DNA from 3 places in the Pseudoalteromonas sp. Ld19 genome. Region 3 is predicted to be linked to each of the others. Evidence: predicted binding sites of a transcription regulator. Region 3 holds the regulator's gene; each other region holds the start of a gene.

Region 1 (4,690 bases), on a different contig from region 3:
TTAGATTTTTGGGTAACGCGCTTCTAGTCCTTGATATACTAACTTTGCAAAATCAGCATGTTCTGTATCAAGGCTTTTAACTACTTCGACTAAATGTTCGTTATCTTCTTGGCCATTCCATTCTTTAATATAGCTACCGTCTTTGTAACCGTGATCTTGGCGGAAGAAGTTTAACGTATTTTTACCTACGTAGCCTCGATATAAATCATCAACATCCATATCCATCTGCGCCATACAACCGGCAAATGCAGCGGCATTAAACGTTTTATCTGCAACAGCAGACGCCGCTAATATTTCTAGCGTTTGTTTAAAATCATCAGCTTGTTGGGCATTACTAAGCTCAGCTTCAAGTTGCTTTGCTAAGTCTTCGTAGCTAGTTTTGCCGTCAATTCTAAGCGACAAACCAAAATGGAAAATATCAACCAACTCTAAAATAACTTGCTCAGTATCTGGTGTTTGTTTTTTCCACCATTTCCAACCATGATGATCTAGCATTTCAGCACACTCAACCCAAATAGCGCGGTACCATTCAAATCCTTGAGTAAACCATTGCTCATGTACTTTAGTGTTCATGGCGTTTTGCATTTCTAGCATCACTACTAGCTTGTTTAAATTGGCAGACATATCAATTCCTGTCGTTTTGGTTGGCGTAATTTTTGTTGGTGTAATAATACAGATAAAATGCGGATTGTGCATTGGTGTATATTTTCATTAGTGTGCGGGTTTTTATCTTGAGGTAGTAAACTCATGCCATGAGTCAATTAAATCAATAAAATCTTCAAAGCCACAACCACTACTTAAACCATTTTCTTCAAGCGCTAAATCGTCATCTTGATACGCTATTAGGTCTTCGCTGTCTTGATGAAGCGCATGGGCTTCAAATAATGCTTCGTCTTTCGTTAAGATTAAATCGATTTCTTGGCCTTTTAGCGTTAGCGGCTCATAGCTTGAACTCACCGATGCAATGAGTGCTTGCACCATAGCTACTTTGTCTTTGCCTATTTCTTCGTTTAGCCAGCGACCAATAATAGCGTGTTCACTGCTTATTTTAATACGTAGCCCACTAATAGGGTCGCGAATAAATTGATATTCCATAGGGTTTGCCTGTAAATCTTTAATTGCGTAATTATATACGTAAACGCCCGCAAACCACAGGACATATAAAGTAAAATAGCGTCACATGGGCGCTATTTTACTCAACTTTAAAACCGTTAACTTCGCGATCTATAACGCGCGGCGTCAATAATCGACCATAAGTAAATAATAGGAACAAGTACAAAACCTATAAGTACATAAATTAGTGCGTAACTTATTACAATAGCAAGTGCAAAAAATATAGCCGCTAAAATACGCCCTTGCACTAACTGCCCTAAACCAGGAAAAAATATATTACATAATGCTGCGATTACGTTACCGCCAGAACCTTGATCTGCCATACTAACCTCTGTATTTATTTGATTTTATAATTATTTACTTACACACTCTATGCCAATTTATTAAAGCTTACAAATCAAATAGTTAAATCACCCTAGATTTAGAGAGTTAGTAAATTTTGCTAACTTTAGGTCAAATTAGCAGTTTTTATTGTGCATTTACGCTTTTTTGTTTGTTCAAAAAATTAGCAAGTTACTCGTTTTTAAGGCTATTTTATAAATAGCTGTTTATAAAAACAGTATTTTATTTAGCCTAACAAAAACACCTGCTATACTGCCCACAATATTGATTAAAAAGGCGTAACGATGGACGTTTCACAATTACTCGATGGCTTAAATGACAAACAACGCGATGCCGTTGCAGCCCCACTACAAAACATGCTGGTATTAGCAGGTGCTGGGTCTGGTAAAACACGAGTATTAGTTCATCGTATTGCGTGGCTTATGCAAGTTGAGCAAGCCTCTGCTTACAGTATTTTTGCAGTTACCTTTACTAATAAAGCAGCTAAAGAGATGCGCAGCCGCGTTGAAGAAACACTAAAAGCCCCTGTAGGTGGTATGTGGATTGGTACGTTCCATGGTTTGTCTCATCGTATTTTACGTGCTCATCACCGTGAAGCTAATTTACCTGAAGCCTTTCAAATTTTAGACTCTGACGATCAACTTCGGATGATCAAGCGCTTATTAAAATCGATGAATATTGATGATAAAAAGTGGCCTGCTAAACAATTTGGCTGGTACATAAGCGCCAAAAAAGATGAAGCACTTCGCCCTAAAGATATTCAAGCATACGATATTAACGAGCAAATGATGCTGCGTGTTTATGCCGCCTACCAAGAAGCCTGTGATAGAGCTGGCTTAGTTGATTTTGCTGAAATATTACTACGTAGCTACGAAGTGTTAAAAAATAACCCAACGTTACTGCGTCATTACCAGCAGCGCTTTGCACATATGCTCGTAGACGAATTCCAAGATACAAATACCATTCAATATGCATGGTTAAAGTTACTTGCTGGCGATACAAATAGCATCATGATTGTAGGCGACGATGACCAAAGTATTTACGGTTGGCGCGGTGCTAAAATCGAAAATATTAAGCGTTTTTTAACTGACTTTAGCGCAGAAACCATTCGTCTTGAACAAAACTACCGTTCAACCGCGACTATTTTGAAAGCGTCTAACGCATTAATTCAAAATAACTCAGAGCGTATGGGTAAAAGCTTATGGACCGACGGTAACGATGGCGAGCCAATCTCTATTTATGCAGCATTTAATGAGTTAGACGAAGCACGCTTTGTAAGCAGTAAATTACGAAGTTGGCTAAATGCGGGTAATGCCCTTCAAGATGCGGCAATTTTATACAGAAGTAACGCGCAATCACGCGTACTCGAAGAAGCTATGCTTCAGGAAGGCTTAAAATACCGTATTTATGGGGGCATGCGATTCTTTGAGCGCCAAGAAATTAAAGATGCGCTGTCGTACTTACGCCTAGTAGGTAATCGTCAAGACGATGCCGCATTTGAGCGCGTAATTAATACGCCAGCACGCGGTATTGGCGACAAAACATTGAGCCATATACGCGACTGTGCACGAGCAGAATCGTTACCGCTTTGGTATGCCGCAAAAGCAATTGTAGAACAACAGCATTTATCTGGCCGTGCTTCTGGTGCAGTAAGTAAATTTGTAGAGCTCGTTGAACAAATAGAAGATAAAATTAGCGATCTAACTTTACATGAGCAAGCTAAGTACACAATTCAAACCTCAGGCTTGATGGCAATGTACCAAGCAGAAAAAGGTGAAAAAGGCCGTGCTCGCGTAGAAAACTTAGAAGAGCTAATTAGTGCATGTGATCAGTATGAACTTCCTGAAGACGAAGAATATAGCTCACCTTTACAAGGCTTTTTAGCCCATACATCACTTGAGTCAGGTGAAGGGCAAGCAGAAGAGCACGAAGACGCAGTACAAATGATGACGCTTCACTCAGCTAAAGGTTTAGAATTCCCACTCGTGTTTATGGTGGGCGTAGAAGAAGGCATGTTTCCTTCTCAGCAAAGCAACGAAGAGTCGGGTCGTTTAGAAGAAGAGCGCCGCCTTTGTTATGTAGGTATGACTCGTGCAATGGATAAGTTATATATTAGCCATGCTGAGAGTCGCCGTTTATACGGACAAGAAAAATACCATAGCCCATCACGCTTTTTACGCGAAATACCTGAAGATTGTGTTGAAGAAATCCGTATTAAAACACAGGTTTCTCGCCCGCCTGCTGCGGGGCGCTTTAGCGCATCAGTTAGCCATGCCGCATTTGAAGACAGTGGCTTTAGCTTAGGGCAACGCGTACTGCATGCTAAATTTGGCATAGGTACAGTGCTTAATTACGAAGGCAGTGGCGCGCAATCTCGCGTACAAGTTAACTTTGACGACCTTGGCAGTAAATGGTTAGTAACGGCCTATGCACGCTTACAAGCAGTATAAAACACATCTAAATGAGCTAGAACAACAACTAGCTGACGCACATCATCGTCAGCTAGTGTTAATTACTGGCAGCTCAGCTTGGTGTTATGAATTACTTGACTCATTAATAGATGATAACAATACGCTTGTTATATCAAAGCAATGCGTGCTTAAAAATTCATATTGGCCTACCCGTACTCATCAAATTTTAGGGCAAGAATTTGCTCATGCAGTTTACGATGGTTTTAGTGGTTTGCACCCAGATAAGCTTGCAGCACTTGCCGGCGCCGTTAAAGCAGGCGGTATACTCTATTTATTACTGCCCGAATTAAATAACTTAGCTACTTGGCAAGACCCAGCTCTAAGCACAGTGCAATCACATGGTCACACCATCGACTGTAGTTTATTTAATCAACGTTTCGCGACTATTATTAAACAACTACCCGCTTTTCATTTTAGTGAAAAAAGCGGCTGTATTAATCATAACGCCAGCTATTTAGCTCATAATAAAATTGATTATCAACCACAGCAAAACTGCGTTGAACAAATAGTAAAAGTAGCTAACGGTCGTGCCAACAGACCTTTACTTATTAATGCTGATAGAGGCAGAGGTAAGTCGGCAGCACTTGGTTTAGCAACGGCAAAACTAACTGATAAAAAGGTAATTATTTGTAGCACTCAGTTTAAAGCTACGCACAGCTGCTTTAAACATTTAGCTGCAGAGTTAGACCTGCAATACAACATCGAAGATAAACAACTCGGCAATTTGCACTATGTTGCTCCTGACGCCTTATTAAATATGTTAC
Region 2 (4,690 bases), on a different contig from region 3:
TGCATAATGTGTATTTATCAACGTACTGCCGTGTTAGGATTGCTTGCAGCTGGTATTGCTGGCTCAATTAATCCTAACAGTAAAGTAACGCGTGTTATTGCCTATTCAATCTGGGGAGTATCAAGTATTTGGGGCTATTTAATAGCACGCGAACATATCGATATGCAAACAACCACAGATCCTTTTGCATTTAGCTGCGAGTTTGAGCCAAACTTCCCGTCGTTTATACCTTTGCATGAATGGATCCCTCACTTTTTTCAAGCGACGGGTGATTGCGGAAACATAGATTGGCAGTTTGCGGGTTTGAGTATGCCTGCTTGGATGGAAATTATATTTGGATTATTTGCTATTACATTTTTTATCGTAATAACAGGTCGCCTAATGTTAAAAAGAACGGTTTAGTCATTATGTTTACTTTTTTTTCTAGTCAACTTACAGAACTAAAGCATTTAAAAATACGCGACAGGCAAGCTGTTATCGCTGATTCATTAACGATGCTTTCACCTTCTGAACGCGTATTGCTTCGTATTATAAAATTGTTGTTACTCAGCCCACTATTTTTAATATTTACCGTATTTAAAGGTTGGATCCTAATACCATTTTTAATCCTTGGCGGACTTTGCTACCCGTTATTAACAACACCAATAGAAATTAACTTCGCTAAAAAAAATCTCAGTGAAGCATTAAAACATTATAATAAGGGCGCTTAAGCGCCCTTTATGCTTATCAGTTTAACAATAAAAAACCTATTTACAGCTCAAACATGACTAACACATTATTAAATATATTTAGTCAAAGGCCAATACGGTTTAATAGGACTTAAAGCTTAACTTTTCCCTCCAACTTAGTCATTAGCTTTTTACCAATCCCCTTAACTTTAGTTAAATCATCTATAGAAGTGAATTCACCATTTTTATCTCTATACTCAACGATTGCCTCGGCTTTCTTATTGCCAATTCCTGGTAATTTCGTTAGTAAACTCGCATCTGCTTTATTTATACTAATGGCTTCAAATTGCGGTATCTGTTGAGTAATTTCAGATAACTGAGCATAAATATTAGTTGCAGGGAGCAAACACAATAAACTTACAAGCAATAAGCTGTTAAATATTTTCATTTTGGCTTCCTTGAATTTTGTTCGAACATTGTTTAAATTTTGCTTAGGAAACATTCAATAAATAAAGTGCTAAAATTAGTTACTTAAAGAATAACTAAGCGCATTATCACTACTATCCGAAATCCTGTAATGCAGCGGGTAAAACAAGTGATTGCTTAACTAAAGTAAAATTACCGTTTTTTGTCAAATTTAGAACGAACTGAAAATAATAAGAGAAACTTGCAAATTACATCACAAACCATTACTGTACATAAAAACAGTAAACTAATGGTTTTTATAAACCACATTGCCACGCAAGCTTGCAGGAGAAATCATGGCTGTTGTTGTTAAATATGTTGTAGAACGAAACGGAGTTGAGCGCATGACGTTTACTACTAAAAAAGAAGCTGATGCCTATGACAAAATGCTCGATATAGCAGAGTCACTTGAGCTAATGCTCGAAAAAGTAGATGTACCGTTAAGTGAGCAACAAATAGAGTCACTGGCCCTGGAAATAGCAAAGAGCAAAGATGACTTTATGGCTGTATTGAAAGGCGCAAAAGATCCTGTGCCGGCTAAAGTCTCAGAAAAAAGTAAAAAAACAGATAATGTTGCTTCGATCAAAAATAGCGACGAAAAACAAGTAAGCTAAAAAAGCATTAAATAAAAAAGGGAGCAACTAAGTTGCTCCCTTTTTTATTACTTAATCCAACTTAAATTAGCTATTTAAAGCTCTTTTTCTACTTCATCAAATAATATTGTTATATCTTCTGCAGGCTCACTTGTTACTAAACTTACAGCGACAATAGCAATACTCGATAAAATAAAGCCAGGTACTATTTCATACATAAAGCTACTTAAGCTCTTGCCATCAATAGTAAATGGACCGTAGATCCAAATAAGTACTGTACATGCACCCACCAGCATACCGGCTAAAGCACCAGCAAAGTTCATACGTTTCCAATAAAGACTAAACAACACCAATGGACCAAATGCAGCTCCAAACCCTGCCCATGCATTACTAACCAAGTCTAAAATAGAGCTATCTCGATCATAGGCTAAGTAGATAGCGAACAGTGCCACAATAGCTACACTAATTCGGCCAACGGTTACCAATTCAAAATCGCTAGCATCTTTACGTAAAAATGTTTTATATAAATCTTCTGTCAAAGAGCTTGAACTAACTAATAACTGTGAAGAAATTGTACTCATAATAGCCGCTAAAATTGCAGCTAATAAAAAGCCAGCAATCAAAGGGTGAAATAGTAGCTCTGAAAGAATTAAGAAAATAGTTTCAGGGTCTTTCACTACAATGTTATTTTCATAAGTATATGCGGCACCAAATATACCTGTAGCAACAGCACCAACGGCGGCAACAATCATCCATGTCATACCAATACGACGAGCCGTTGGCATGTCTTTAACACTGCGTACTGACATAAAACGGACAATAATATGAGGTTGTCCAAAATAACCTAATCCCCATGCCATTGCTGAAATAATACCTAGTGTTGAGCCTGCACCAATCCAATTAAGCATATCTGGATTAACACTGTTTAGGGTCGATTCTAGTGGTTGTTCTAGCAATGAGTAGGCAACAGTAGGCACTAAGATAAGCGCAATAAACATGATACAGCCTTGCACAAAATCAGTTAGGCTCACAGCTAAAAATCCACCAAACAAAGTATACAAAACAACAACACCCGTGGTGACGTATAAACCCATTTCATAGCTTAGGCCAAATGAGCTTTCAAATAATTTACCGCCAGCAACAACTCCCGAAGAAGTATAAAGTGTGAAGAACACAATAATCACAACAGCAGAAACAACACGTAATAAGTTTGATTTATCATTAAAGCGATTAGAAAAGTAATCTGGAATGGTAATCGAGTCATTTGCTTTTTCGGTATAAACTCTTAGTCGAGGGGCGACCAGAAAGTAGTTTAACCAAGCACCTGCAATTAAGCCAATTGCTATCCACGTACTACTAAACCCAGTTACGAACATTGCACCAGGTAGGCCCATTAATATCCAACCACTCATGTCTGAAGCACCAGCTGAAAGCGCAGCTACACTTGGTGATAAATTCCTGCCTCCTAGCATATAGCCGGAAACATCGCTCGTAGATTGTTTATATGCATATAGTCCTATACCCAACATTACAACAAAGTATAACGTCAGTGAAATAATCATTCCTGTTTCCAAATTAGCCTCCGCACAATTATTAATAACAGGCTTTTGATCCGAATATTGACTCTTAATATTTTATAATAAAGACAGTATTAGGATAAAAGCTATTCGTAATGACTATAACATGCCTAATACGCAAATCTCCAACTTGTTGCCTTTTCTGATTTAAAAACATTCACGTTGTACGCTTTTAAATCAAACCATTAGATCCCGTTAATTTTTGAAAAGCGTATTACAAAGTTACCACTCGTTATAAAATAAAGAGCAATGTGTAACGCTCAGCAAAAACGCTTCAAGGAGTTATAAACGTGTTTAACCACAAGGGTGTGATAAATAAAATGTAAACCTAACGCTTAAGCTTGGCTACTTCTCATTCAACACATGAATTTATAAACTTCGCTTTTTTAAATTGAAAATAATTTTAAAGCCCAATTTATCCTAATAATTCACTTGGTTTATAAGTATAATTTACTAGGGCGTGTTGACCTTTCGTGATTGATTTTGCAGCAGACTGTTTGGTATTTGGGCAAGGCAGAGCCTATGTAGTGTGGTTATTCCCCATAAATAGGCGATAACGCAGCATAAATGCCAAACATGCGCTGCCCTTTGAGCTCGATCTAGGGACGATTAACTCTTTGTTACTCGGTTTTTACTTATTCTTACAGGGATGTAAGCCATTAGAGTAACGCAGGAGCAGTTACCTAGCCCACTAGGTTACAAACCTCGCGCCGCGATTAAATCGCCCCTAGATTGAACAAATTTCAATCTACAAAGGTCAACACGCCCTAATACTAAACATTTACATAATGCTATTTTGAATGTTTTACCATATATTATTACACTAATTACTATCTCTACTCATACGGAATGTTTATGTATTTTTATGCTGCACGCCAGCCTATTTTAAACCGCAACAAAGAGCTTATTGGTTACGAGCTTTTATTTCGTGATGGTGTAGACAACGTATTTCCCAATATAGATGGAGATGAAGCAACAACACGCTTAATCGAAGGCAGCCAATTTAACTTTGGTCTAGAAGATTTAACAGACAATAAACCAGCATATATAAATTTCACTTTAGAAACACTGCTAAAAGGTTACCCAACAATACTGGGTAAAGACGCTATCGTTGTTGAAATTTTAGAAACAATCCAGCCTGGTAAGCGTCTACTCGCTATTGTTAAAGATTTAAAAGGCAAAGGCTACACTCTGGCATTGGACGATTATACTCACCAACCAGTTTGGCGGCATTTTTATCCATTTATCGATATTATTAAAATCGACTTTTTAACGTTAGATACCGACAATATTCAAGACATTATTGCTGACTTAAAACAATATCCGCATATCAAATTACTTGCTGAAAAAGTAGAAACCCATGAAATGTATAATTTAGCTTTAGAGC
Region 3 (4,690 bases):
GGGTTTTTCTGTGCAAGATTAGCAATTTCGTCTTGAGGAGTAGAAAGCATTGAGTAAAACTCAACGTCTTCACCCATGTATTCGTAATGCCATTTCCATTGCGATCCTGTAATTTTAATAGTGAGATCAGCCTTACTGGCATCTTCCATTGCAATTAGAGTTTTAGTGGCCGGTATAGCCATAGCAATTAAAATAACAAACGGAATAGCAGTCCAAAGTATTTCTACTTTCGTGCTTTCGTGAAATTGAGCAGGCACTGCTCCTTTAGATTTGCGGTGATGAATGAGTGCCCAAAACATAATGGCAAACACGATTACCCCAATCACACAACATATGAAAAATATAGTCATGTGCAGCTGATAAACATTATTACTTATATCAGTTACGCCTTTACGCATATTAAATTGGCTATTTGCCAATACTTGCTGCGGAAAAACAAACAGTATAAGCCACAAGGTAGAGCTCAATTTACCCATGTGACGACTCCTTTGATGCTGTTGCGAGTGCAAAGCGAAGAGGCATACGGCTTAAACGCCAATTCGTTATTTTTATTTTTGTATTAATACCCTCGTCCTTATTAAACAATTAGGTATTACACTGCGCTAACCAAGGTTTTATTGTAAATATGTGTATTCTCAAAACTAAAAACAATGAGTTACTGTTAGCCCAGCCCATTAATAATTAGCTAAAGATTAACCAACAAGCAAGTTTTAGTATGAAAATTAAACAAATGATATTAACGGATTAGCAAAAAAACATGTCACTTTTAAAATTTTAAAATGATGCGAACTGAGTTTTGATAGGGGTTACAAATAACATAAGGGGATAAAAGAGGAGTGCAATAAAAATTGTTTAGTAAGGAGCCTTGTAACTAAAAATGCGTACTAAAAAGCACGCATTTATAAAATCACTAATTTAACACTGCATTAATTAGTGATTTATTATAGTGATAAGAAAGTAGCTCAATAACAAGGCTAAAATTATGATACATAGTTGTTCTATATAAATAATTTTTAACGTAGTTAGTGAGTTATTTAATGCGCTAAAATGATCATGTTTTTACTAAAATTGGTATTACATCCAATCAGCGTTACGAATAACCCCAACAGCCAAACCTTCAATATTAAAAGATTCGTTTTCTAAATCGACTTCAATTGCTGAAAAATCATCATTTTCAGCATGCAGCAGTACTTTTCGACCTGCTTTTTCAAAGCGCTTTACAGTTACATCATCATCAACACGTGCAACTACAACTTGCCCATTTTCAGCAACTTGAGTTTTATACACCGCCAATAAGTCGCCATCCATAATACCTATATCTTTCATGCTCATACCGTTAACGCGCAGTAAAAAATCGGCAGCAGGTTTAAACATTAATGGATCAATTTTACAATGACTTTCAACATGCTCTTGCGCCAAAATAGGCTCACCGGCCGCTACTCGGCCAATTAGAGGCAAACCCAATTGCTCAGGTTCTTCTTCAACAAGTTGAATACCTCGGCTTGCGCCTGGCTTCATTTTAATAACACCTTTTTTTGCAAGTGCTTTTAGATGCTCTTCTGCAGCATTGGCACTTTTAAAACCTAGTGTTTGTGCAATCTCTGCACGTGTAGGGGGCATACCAGTGTCTTTAATAAAAACTTTAACTAATTCGAGTATTTGAGCTTGGCGCTTCGTTAATGGTCGCATATAACTGGTTTTCCATACAGTACATTTAACTGTGAGTATATACAGTTAAATAAAAATCGCAAATTTAAATTAAGCTAAACAAACTATGCGATTACCAGCTAATAGCGTTTGTTTTTCATAATTAATAAATCCCCCTTTCACACTTACAAAAACAAAGTCTGGTTACATAAATTAAACAAGTGTATTTTTATATTTACAATAATAGCCTTGTTAAACACACCCCAATGTTAATGGGTTGAAAACAGATTATTAACATGTACACTTTATAAGAACAAAATAAATTCAAAAGGATTATAAAATGAAAAAATACTCACCATTATTTATTGGCCTACTGTTCAGTGGTTATACGCACGCTCAAGTTCCACTTTTTGAAGTTCAATACTCTAACATTTCACAAAGCATGACTGCACAAGCAAGTACTCAATCTCAATTTGGGCAACCACTTTTTGAACTAAGCAGCAACACAGATGCTTTTTTCTTACCTATTAAAGGTAATAATATTGAGTTTATTAAAAGCACAACAAGCTCATCAGCAACAGGTAGTCTAATTTGGGTTGGTAAAAGCTTAGATGGTGACGAAGTTACACTCATCAAATCGGAAAAAGGGATTTCTGGTACGGTAAAAGTAGGCGAACATGTTTACAAATTACAACCAAATAAACACTCTGGTCATAACTTCATTGAACTGGATCCAGCAAAACAACCTGCTGAGCATGCACCCGATTATAAGCAATCTAGCAATAGCAACATAGCTTCAATCAGCGAGCAAATTTTAACGGCACAAAATTACCAAACAGCAATGGCTAGCAATGCACAAAGCGATATTAGCTTATTAGTTTTATATACGCCTGCAGCTGCGCAAAAATCGGGGGATATAAATAGCTTAATTGATCTTGCTGTTGTCGAGACCAACCAAGGTTATCAAAACTCAGGCGTTAACGCTGTTGTTAGCGTAGCTCATGTAAGCCAAATTAATTACACTGAAGCTACAAACTCAGGGACTGATTTAAACCGCTTAGCCGCTAAAAATGATGGCTATATGGATGAAGCCCATACATTACGCGATCAATACGGTGCTGATGTAGTCATATTAGTGAATGATGTAAACGGTTACTGTGGTCAGGCAAAAGCCATTGGTGCAAATGCGAATAGCGCTTTTGCTATGGTCGATTATGACTGTGCAACGGGTTATTACTCTTTTGGTCATGAAATTGGACATTTACAAGGCGCTCGTCATAACCCTGAAAACGATCCATCAACATCTCCATATTCATTTGGACATGGCTATCAGCAACCTCAATCGCAATGGCGTTCAGTAATGGCGTATAATTGCACCAATAATTGTACCCGCATTAATTACTGGTCGAACCCAAACAAATCATACAATGGTGATGTAATGGGAACTTTAGCAGAACATGACAATGCAAGAGTATTAAATTTAACAAATCCAATTATTGCAAACTTTAGATCTTCAACCCCCCCGCCAACAAATGATAATGTACTACAAAATAATCAACCGATTACAGTTAGTGGCGCTAGAAATAGCGAACAGTTGTTTACTTTTGCAGTGCCAAATGGGGCGACGCAAGTTACATTCACAACCTCAGGTGGTAGTGGTGATGTTGATCTACATGTAAAATACAACGCAATTGCATCGAGTAATAACTTTGATTGCCGTCCTTATAAAAACGGAAATAGCGAAAGTTGTAGCGATACTCGTACTGGTAATTACTCTATTATGCTCAAAGGTTTTAATGCCTTTAATAATGTAGAACTAGTCGCTAGTTACCAATAAAAAATATAGCTAATGTAAGCAAGCGTCAAGGTATGGCGACTTGCTTATACCAATTTTATTAAAAACATGATCATTAATTTAATGCAATTGGTATTAAACTTAGTTTAAAGCAAATTCACATTTTACAAATATTACTCACTTCGCTTAATTATAAATCGCCATTACTCAGCTTTATAATCACCCTTTTTACGAATAACAACATTATCTAAAGTTGTTAATGGCTGTTTCGCACGACAAACATTCAATTTAGCCTTATGATAATCTTAAATTTATGAAAATTTAAACGATATTTTAAGTAGCCTGAACTCTGGTTAAGATATTTACTAATATATTGAATCATAGTGATATTTAAATTTATTTTTCTCTAGCCAGAGATTTTCAGTGAAAACAAGGCAAACTTGCGCGTCAATAGCTGGCCTATTGCAAGTAAGTTCAACGTAGTTAGCGCTGAAAATAGCAGCTTGAGATAGATTTATTATCCAGATCTCAGGTTAAGTAACCTGAACTCTGGTTAAATACCAATTAGAAGGAGCGGTTATGAGTATTTGGTATCAACCTATTACTTTAGAGTTTTGCAAACAACTAGACGAAGGCATTAGTGGCCAAGGCACACTCATGAAAACCATGGGCATTGAAATATCTGAAATTGGTGAAGACTATTTAGTAGCAACCATGCCAGCCATACCTGAGCACCACAACCCAATGGGTATGGTACATGGCGGCGCCAATGTAGTGCTTGCCGAAACGGTAGCAAGTTATGCAGCTAACTTTGTAGTCGACTTCACTAAGTTTTATTGTGTTGGGCAAGAAATTAGCGCCAGTCATTTAAAAGCATCTCGCAACGGTACTTTAACAGCCACAGCAAAAGCATTTCATATAGGTAAGCGTAGCTCGGTTTGGGAGATAAAAATTACCAACAGCCGCAATGAGCTGTGCTGCGTATCAAAAATGACCGCAGCAGTGGTGGAGCGAAGATAATTAGTTGGTATTATTTTTCAATAGGATAAATTGTAATTTCCATACCTGCACCAATCGCAGATATACGCAATAATGTATCTGCGTCTAAAGCTTGATTAAAACATTTAGGCGAGCGGCCTGATTCAAAACCAATATCAAACGTTCTACGCGAGCAGCTTAACCACTGCTTTAACGCATTACGCGAACACGATTCAATAAGCTCACATAAGTGATTTATTGCTTTATCTG

The links. The regulator LexA, encoded in region 3, represses DNA repair genes until DNA is damaged. The targets are predictions, from matches to a motif close to TACTGTATNNNNATACAGTA.
Region 1: a site for LexA is predicted at 1,656-1,675, ahead of uvrD (DNA helicase II). Genes of this name have one in related genera too.
Region 2: a site for LexA is predicted at 1,359-1,378, ahead of ACJJVZ_RS15025 (YebG family protein). Genes of this name have one in related genera too.

The regions. Positions count from the first base shown of each region.
Region 1 covers NZ_JBISHA010000024.1:125,585-130,274, forward strand. Annotated here, with positions in the region: gene ACJJVZ_RS19385 (dUTP diphosphatase) at 1-624, opposite strand; gene ACJJVZ_RS19390 (YacL family protein) at 727-1,095, opposite strand; gene ACJJVZ_RS19395 (hypothetical protein) at 1,212-1,436, opposite strand; gene uvrD (DNA helicase II) at 1,740-3,905, shown strand; gene ACJJVZ_RS19405 (GNAT family N-acetyltransferase) at 3,883-4,690, shown strand, end outside.
Region 2 covers NZ_JBISHA010000021.1:665,357-670,046, forward strand. Annotated here, with positions in the region: gene dsbB (disulfide bond formation protein DsbB) at 1-402, shown strand, start outside; gene ACJJVZ_RS15015 (DUF6170 family protein) at 408-710, shown strand; gene ACJJVZ_RS15020 (helix-hairpin-helix domain-containing protein) at 820-1,116, opposite strand; gene ACJJVZ_RS15025 (YebG family protein) at 1,430-1,747, shown strand; gene putP (sodium/proline symporter PutP) at 1,822-3,300, opposite strand; gene ACJJVZ_RS15035 (EAL and HDOD domain-containing protein) at 4,159-4,690, shown strand, end outside.
Region 3 covers NZ_JBISHA010000016.1:33,957-38,646, reverse strand. Annotated here, with positions in the region: gene coxB (cytochrome c oxidase subunit II) at 1-476, opposite strand, end outside; gene lexA (transcriptional repressor LexA) at 1,075-1,689, opposite strand; gene ACJJVZ_RS04510 (M12 family metallo-peptidase) at 1,988-3,484, shown strand; gene ACJJVZ_RS04505 (PaaI family thioesterase) at 4,022-4,462, shown strand; gene ACJJVZ_RS04500 (hypothetical protein) at 4,473-4,690, opposite strand, start outside.